2 regions of the Halomonas sp. KM-1 genome follow, and region 2 is predicted to be linked to the other one. Evidence: predicted binding sites of a transcription regulator. Region 2 holds the regulator's gene; the other holds the start of a gene.
What was found. Region 2 encodes FliA, which starts transcription of late flagellar genes. Its sites were predicted from a motif close to CTAAAGTTNNNNNNNNNNCNGCCGATA; they were not measured.
Positions count from the first base shown of each region.

Region 1: a site for FliA is predicted at 1,715-1,741, ahead of B8115_RS16605 (flagellin). Genes of this name have one in related genera too.

Region 1 covers NZ_BAEU01000138.1:46,885-51,061, reverse strand. The annotation lists gene B8115_RS16615 (OmpA family protein) at 1-55, shown strand, start outside; gene fliD (flagellar filament capping protein FliD) at 145-1,539, shown strand; gene B8115_RS16605 (flagellin) at 1,786-2,613, shown strand; gene B8115_RS16600 (hypothetical protein) at 2,798-3,493, shown strand; gene B8115_RS16595 (hypothetical protein) at 3,480-4,028, shown strand.
Region 2 covers NZ_BAEU01000136.1:22,416-26,592, reverse strand. The annotation lists gene flhF (flagellar biosynthesis protein FlhF) at 1-196, shown strand, start outside; gene B8115_RS16190 (hypothetical protein) at 278-781, shown strand; gene B8115_RS16185 (flagellar protein FlhE) at 778-1,194, shown strand; gene B8115_RS16180 (RNA polymerase sigma factor FliA) at 1,258-1,965, shown strand; gene B8115_RS16175 (EAL and HDOD domain-containing protein) at 2,026-3,237, opposite strand; gene B8115_RS16170 (EAL domain-containing protein) at 3,338-4,114, opposite strand.

The sequences.
Region 1 (4,177 bases), on a different contig from region 2:
GGTGGAAGGTCGTGCCCAGAACCGTCGGGTGGAAGTGATCATTCACGCGCGCTGAGTTTTTTTTCACCTAAGGCTAAAGTTTTTTCGCTCACCGCCGAGGTAGAAGTAACAGGACGTCAATTCACCGACACAAGGCAGTTTTCCATGGCCAGCATTTCTTCCCTCGGTATCGGTTCCGGGCTCGATCTCAACGGTCTGCTCGACCAACTCAACGAAGCCGAGCGCGGCAAGCTCAAGCCCATCGAACGCCAGATCGAGACCCAGAAGGTCAAGATCTCCGCCTACGGCGAATTGAAGGGGGCGCTCTCCGGGTTCCAGGCCGCCGCCGACGCCCTCAACGACGCGTCTCTCTTCCAAAGTCTATCCACCTCCGTAGCGGGAACCTCCCTGGAAGCAGCGGCAGGACGTGATGCCGCCATTGGCCAGTACGCCATTGAGGTCGAACGGCTGGCCACTGCCGGAAGCCTGGCCTCTGGCCGGCTCGAAGTGGAGCTCGACCAGGCGCTGACCGACACCGATCAGACGCTTACCCTGCACTTCGGCAACGCTACCGGCGAGTCTCCTCAGTCGATCGATATCGATATCGCCGCGGGAAGCAGCCTCGAGGATATCCGCGACGCCATCAACGGCCATGACGGATCCGGAGTCACTGCCTCCATCGTCAACGATGGCGAAGGCTATCGGCTGGCGCTGATGAGCAGCGAGACCGGCGAATCGGCTTCGATTACCGACATGACCTTCAGTGACGGCTTCTTCGCCGATGGCATTGGCTTCAGCGGGGCCGAGGGCGCGGGTGCCATTACCCAAGTCGGTCAAGATGCCATGCTCAGCGTCAATGGCATTCCCATCGTCAGCGCTTCCAACCAGGTGGAGGGGGCGATCCAGGGCGTTACGCTGAGTTTGACGGAAGAAGGTAGCAGCACCCTCAAGGTCGAGCAGGACACCCGGGCGGTACGCGAGGCCGTCACCGGCTTCGTCGAGGCCTACAATGCGCTCAAGAGCACCATTGGTGAGCTCACGGCCTTCACTGGCGACACTGAAACCGCTGGCGACCTGCTGGGCGACAGCGCCGTGCGCAGTATAGAGGGTCGCCTGCGCAGTGTGCTGGCAGGTGGAATAGAGGCAGGAGAAGGCGGCTTCTCCATGCTCAGCGACATTGGTATCACCTTGAAGCTCGACGGCACGCTGGAGATCGACGAGCAGCGCCTGGACGAGGTGATCGTCAATGACCAGGATGCCCTCAGCGCCTTCTTCGCTGGCGACAGCAGCACGGGCGGCCTGGCCGGCCAACTGAGCGAGACCGTAACCCAGCTCGTTGGCAGCAATGGCGCCCTGGGTGGTGCCATCAGCGGAGCCGAGAGCCGTATCGAGAGCCTCAACGATCGTTACCTGAGCATGGAACAGAGCATCGAGGCCACTATTGCCCGCTACCGCACTCAGTTCGGTCAGCTCGACGGCCTGATCGCCCAGATGAACCAGACCAGCGACTATCTCTTCCAGCAGTTCGAAATGATGAATGCTCAGCTCGGACGTAACTGACAGCCAGCCCGGAAGTAACTGCCAGCCCGGGTCGAACGCTCAACCGCCCCACAGTGGGCGGTAGTTCTTTTCGGAAGCTGACTCGCAGCTCCTTTGCAAAGGCCCGGGATGAGGTGGAAATGCAGCTTAATATGAGCACTGACTGAGCTGTCGCCAACGAGATAGTGCTGCCGTGCTAAAGATTCCTTCCCAGCGGCCGATATACTCCGCAAAGGTGCATAGGAAGTGCCCGGTGGAGGACATTGCGTGGCCGTGATCAACACCAACATTCTGTCGATGATCGTGCAGAACAATCTGCGTGGCAGCCAGCAAGCCATGCAGACAGCCATGCAGCGGCTGTCGTCGGGCCTGCGCATCAACAGCGCCAAGGACGACCCGGCGGGGCAGGCCATTGCCAACCGCATGACCGCGCAGATTCGCGGGCTCAACCAGGCCGCACGCAATGCCAACGACGGTATCTCGCTGGTGCAAACCGCCGAAGGTGCGCTCGGGCAGGTGAATACCAACCTGCAGCGTATTCGGGAGCTGACCGTGCAGGCCGGTAACGGCACCCTGAGTCCCACCGATCTCGCCGCGATTCAGGCAGAGATCGACCAGCGCCTGGATGAGATAGACCGTATCGGGCTGCAAACCGGCTTCAACGGCGTTTCCGTCGTGGGCGAAAACCGCCGCGTGCACATTCAGGTGGGCGCCAACGACGGCGAGACCATCGCCATCGAGCTTCAGGCCATCAACCGGCATTCGCTGGGGCTGAATGGCTTTCGCGTGGTGGATGACGACACCGGCACGGCCACCGAATCACCGCTGGATGCCCTCGACGAAGCGCTCAAGCGCACCGACCGCCAGCGCAGCCAGCTCGGCGCGCTGTACAACCGCTTCGAAGCGGTGATCGACAACATTCAAACCACCGTGGTCAATCTCAGCGCCGCCCGCTCGCGCATCATGGATGCCGACTACGCCCAGGAAGTCTCCAACCTGGTGCGTGCGCAAATCCTGCAGCAGGCCGGCTTCGCCATCCTGGCCCAGGCCAATCGCCAGCCGGAGCTGGTGTTGGAGCTGCTGCGCCAGCGCTGAAGCCGCCTCGCTCCGAGCTTCGTCAACACGAAACGAAAATTTTTTTCCTTTCTCCCTAAAGTCCTGCCGGCAAGTGCCGTTAGATAGGATAACGGCTAGTCATGTCTATGCCGAATGAAGTTGGTTTTTGGCAGTGTTCCTAATGCCGCCAATAAAAATGACTATTAATTGATAAGGGTAGTCGATGAGCAAGTATCGTTCCAGCCGTGCCATTCTCGTATTGGAAGCGCCATGGGAACTGGATGAGGATGATGCCAACCGCAGCAGTGTGCTTCCCTTTATCGAAGGTGTAGCGAAACTGACTGGTGATACGGAAGTTCACTATGCCAATTTTTATGATAAAAAGAGTTTTAATAAGGCGCTGGATTGCTTGTGCAAGGGCGATTTTGAAAACCGTACGGTCTATATAGCGGCGCACGGGTTCAAGAACAAGGTTGCAGGAGTCCCGCTTATAGACTTGTTGGTGCAGGTGGGTGAGAAGTCAAAAAAACACCGTATAACAGGGGTGGTCTTGGGCTCGTGTTTCGTTGGCGAGCATACCGTAGCGATGGAGGTGTGTCTCGAAGAGTCGGGGCTGCGCTGGTGTGCCGGCTATACCCCGGCTGCCAACTGGCTCGATGCGACTCTGATCGACTGTGCACTGATTGCTCGGATGTCCGCAGTTGAGGAAAGCGTTTTCTATGACCGTGAACTCATAGCGAGCGAGCTGGCCGAATCGATTCGCCTCTTTGCCGACGACTACATTATCGGTATCGATTACGAAGATAATGACGTTCGCCTTTGTGACGCTCTGCGCTTTGTTGCACAGCCGTGTGGCCGAGGGCATCGTGCGCGCGACATTACCGAAATGGTATGGCGCTTTAAGAATGAAGAGATCTGATTGTGTGCATACTCGACTAGCAGCCTACCACGATGCCGTATACACCCAGGCAGAGCGGGAAGCGCAGTTTGGCATGTTCGAGCTGGTCACCCCGAGAGATCGGCGCGAGGACAACGATGCCCTTATCAATGCCGCTCAGACGACCCTGCATGCCCTGGGCTATCCCGCGACGATGCGGATCGCCGTTTCCCTGCTGCTGCTGGCGGAAGAAGTAATGCCGCTCGACGCCGAGCGGCTGCGTAAAGCATTTGGTGAAGAGATCGCTTGCTTGGTAGAAGCCAGCCGTGCCGTAGGCGAACCCGGCAATGCGAAAGATTGGCACGCCTCGCTGGAAAAGTTCGCCCAAGCCCCAGCCGATTGCCAGACCCTGCGTATGGCGCTTATCCATGCTGCCATCGAACGCGGCCCCGAACCCACGCCGCAGATGGACTTCTGGTATGCCGAAGCTTTGGCCCTGCCGGCCGCGCACCCTGGGCTTCGTGCGCAGGTCATAGCCAGGCTCGAAGCCGACATGGCGGCGTTGTACGCGCAATGAGTGGTGCTACGCCGCCAGGCCCAGGAGGCACGGTTTCGCTAACTGCCCGCAAGCCTCTCGAGGTTAAGAAAAATTTTTTCGCTCTCACCCTAAAGTCCTGCCGACAGGTGCCGTTAAACAGGGTAACGGCCAACGGCGCCGTTGAGGTA
Region 2 (4,177 bases):
CGGACTGGCCACGGTGGCAGCCCACCTCGACCTTGCCGAAGACGAGGCCGCCATGGATCTCAGAGCCGAGCTGTTGGGCCTCGGCGGTGGGCGTCGCCGACGCCGAGACGTGGCGCTGCTCGAGTCTCTACTACAACTTTTCCTGGTGCGCGATGCCATTCGCCACCTTGGCCTCGGTGAACGGGAGACAGGCTAGATGGGATGGGACCAGGCCGCGGGCTTGCGCCAATGGGCAAATGGAACGACGCAGGATGAGTGCCCGACACACGTGGCCGAGATGCTGGTCGAGCTGGCCACAGGAAACAAGGCGGAGAATGTCCGACCCAAGCGGTCCAGTGCTCAGCCTGCCGGCACCAAGGCGGCGGTGGAGCGACCGAGGCCGCCGCGCAGTGAGGGGGAGCGGACGCTGATGGTGCTGGGCCTGCCGGGCACTGCCGAGCGACACACTGCACGAGTCACCGAGCTGCTTGAAAGCTGGGCGCAGGAAGGGCGGCGCTGGGTAGGCGATCCCGGCAGCTGGCGTATCGTGGCGCTACCGATCTCCAGCCCGCATCTGTCGCTGCTGGCAGCGCAGCAGTCGCAGTGGGCGCTGTGGATAGACGACGATCTGGAGGCGTTCCGCCGCGGTTATCGCATGCTCAAGCAGATCGCCGAGCAGGGTGGCCCGCGTCGCTTGATTGCCGTGCACCCGTCGGGCGTGGGGCGCCAGGGCCTGTTGAGCAATCTCCAGTACGTTGCGGAAGCGTATTTCGATATCGAACTGTTGGTATTGGCGCGATGAAACCGACCAGGTTGGGGCAACTCTGTTTGCTGACCCTTGGCGGGCTGTGGGCGGGCATGGCTCAGGCGGCCGGCAGTTGGGTGGCCACGGCGCCTGCCGTGCACGTCGTCATGGCCGAGCGACCCGCCATGTCCGCTGCCTTGTTGCCGCCATCTCCCGAACTGGCACACGGGCAGGTGATGGGCCGCGTGGTCTGGCAGTTTCAGCCGCCAGCCGGCAGGGAGGTGAACGCCTGGCTCTGCCATCCGGGGGCCTGCATTCGCCTGCCCGGGCCGCGAGGGCAGACCGAGGCACTGGCCGGTGTGCCGGCGGATACGCCACTGAACTTTCAGTTTTCCCTACAGGAGCGTGGGCAGCGTGCCGCAACCCTGCAGGGGCTGCAAGTGATCGTGAATCACGACGACCTGCAGTGATTCTGACCCGTCGAGCGCCGATCGGCATCGCTCGAGGGAACCGTCAGCCGCGAGAGCAAGAGCATGTACACAGCACGAGGCAAGATCGAACAGGCAGACCTGCTGGAGGAGTACCTGCCGCTGGTGAGGCGCCAGGCGCTGTCGATGCAGGTTCGACTGCCGGCAAGTATCGAGCTCGATGATCTGATCCAGGCCGGCACCGTGGGGTTGCTCGAGGCGATGGGTCGCTTCGATGCCACTCAGGGGGCGAGTTTCGCTACCTTTGCCAGCCAGCGTATCCGTGGCGCCATGCTGGACGAGCTGCGCAGCCGCGACTGGCTGCCTCGCAGCGTGAGGCGTAATGCCCGGGCGGTCGATGAGGCCGTGCGCAGTCTGGAACAGAAGCTCGGCCGGGCGGCAGACGAGCTTGAGATAGCCGCCGAGCTCGACATGGAGCTCGAGGAGTATCGCCAGCTGCTCAGTGATACCAACAGTGGCCATCTGCTGCCCTTCGAGGTGCTCGTCTCGGAAGGCGCCGAACCCGGCATCGAGGACGCTTCGCTCGATACGCCTTATCACATGCTCATCGACGAGGAGCGGCGTCGGCAACTGGTCGATGGCATCGAGGCACTGCCCGAGCGCGAAAAGCTGCTGATGGCGCTCTATTACCAGGAAGAGCTCAACCTGAAGGAGATCGGCGCCGTGCTCGGTGTCACCGAGTCACGCGTGTGCCAACTGCATAGCCAGGCGGTAAGCCGGTTACGGGCACGCCTGGCGGACAACGACGTCTAGGTTTTCCCAAGCGTAAGGCTTTCTCCAAGCACCCGGCGCGGTTAGGCAGCTCTCGCATGCCTACAGGTTATCCATCAACGCCTTGGTGCTGGCCAGTGCGTTCATGTAGCAGCCATGCAGTCGGTCAGCGGGAACTTCATCGATAGCTTCTTCGACCTGGCGCTCGTGGTTCTCGCACAGGACGAGCACGGCACCGAGAGGTCCGCTGCGATACTTCAATGCCTTGATGATCGGTTCGCCCAAAGGCAGGTGGTCGAGCAAGGTATTGCGATCCTCTTCGAGCAGGGCATCCATCATCGAGAACAGCCCGGTGGTGAAGGCATCCTCGGGATCGAGAGTAGGGAAGGGGGCCGCCAGATGACGGCACATGAAGGCGCGGATCAGCGCCATACGCAGCACGATGCGGGATGAGGGCTGCAGACTTGCCAGGGTCAGGGTCAGGATCAGCCGACGCAGTTCTATCAACCCCAGGATCTGTACCCCACGCTGCAGATCGACCGCCTTGCCGCCAGGATTGAAATAGGTAGAGTTGGCGCGGCGCAGAATCGCCACATGCAGATGAGGCACCTGCACCACCAGCTCGTGCAGTCGGTTGAGGTCACTGCTGTCTTCCTCATAGAGGGCGCGAATCAGGCGAATCTGGGCGGCGCGGTTGCCGTGGCGTCCACGGGGCGGCGAGGAAATGAAGCTGGGGCGTGCCAGATAGTCGCCGTCATAGTAATCGCAGCCCATCATCTGGTAACGCTCCAGGGCATCGCGGCTGTCGAGATTGCCGACCAGTAGCTTGATATTGCGAGCCGGGAGCTTTTCCAGCGTCTTTTCGTCCAGTTCGTTGGGTGAGCTCAGCTGTATGATGTCACAGCGGCCAAGCAACGCCTCGGGATCCTGCTTGAACAGCCGAGAAGGCACGATGACCCGATAGCCTCGCTCACGAATGTCATCCAGGCGCCCGAGCAGCTCGCTATCCAGCGTACTGGCTTCGGCAACGCCAAGCGCTAGCCGCGGTGCCGGGGTGGGCAGCAGTTCGGGGCGATCGAGCCACTCCAGGGGCAGGTCGACGAACAGCGTCCTGTCGCCTAGCAGCCCAGCATCGCCAAGCTCGTAGACGGCGCTGGCCAGGGCCCGGGCGGTAGCGGACATGAGGTCCTCGGCCTCATCCTCGGCGTCGCTGCGCCGGGTGTAGACGAGACGATCCGCCACGTGATGGTGGCTGGCATCGTGAACCGGATGGAGAGCGATGGTGAAAGGCTCTGGACCCCTTTGGTCGGGCATGTGGCTTGGCTCCCTGCTGAGTGTTGCAACACCCAGGTATGTTCTCATGTTTCCAGATATGACGGCGGCTCCGGTGCCGCTTGTCCTGCGCTTGCAGCATCTACAATGCCTGGCGCAGCGCCGCGAGGCCCGGTTCGAGATCCGGTGCGAGGCTCTCGAGGGCGGGGCGCGCATGAAAGAAGCCCTGCTGCTTCGGAATGCCGTGACGCCCCAGCCACAGTGCCTCGTCGCGGGTCTCCACGCCCTCGGCAATCAGGTCGATACCGAGCTCCCCGGCAAGGCTGACGAGGGCTCTGAGAATCGCCTGTCGGCGAACGTCGTCATCGCAACCCATCACCAGGGCGCGGTCTATCTTGAGCCGGTCCGGGTGCAGTATCGTCAACAGATCGAGATTGGCGAAGCCGTTGCCGAAGTCATCCAGGGCAGTGGTGAATCCCATGCTGCGATAGGCTTCGATGATGTTGCGCAAGTGCTCTTGGTCCTGCACCTTTTCGCTTTCGGTAACCTCGAACACCAACCGCTCCGTCGGCCACCCAACCTTCTGGGAAATGGCCAGCGTCGCCTGAATGCACGCCTGGGGTTCGTAAACGGCATTGGGCAGAAAATTGATCGACAGGCTCTCGCGCATGCCGAGCCGGCTGGCAAGCTCGATGGCGCGGATGCGGCAGGCCTGATCGAAGCGGTAGAGCAGGCGGGGCGTCACCTTGGCCAGGATGCTGCCTGCAGATTCGCCGGCGGGCCCTCTCACCAAAGCCTCGTAGGTGATGATTCTGGCCGAGCCCAGATCGACGATCGGCTGGAAGGCCATGGTGAAGTCGAAAGGAAGTTCGCCTTCGCAGCGTTCGCAGTGTCCCTCCTTCTCGGCGCATCGATGCATGGCAACTCCTTCCCGGGCCTGTTCGGTATCGTCTGCGTGTTTGAGCAGTGCAGTGCACTCACC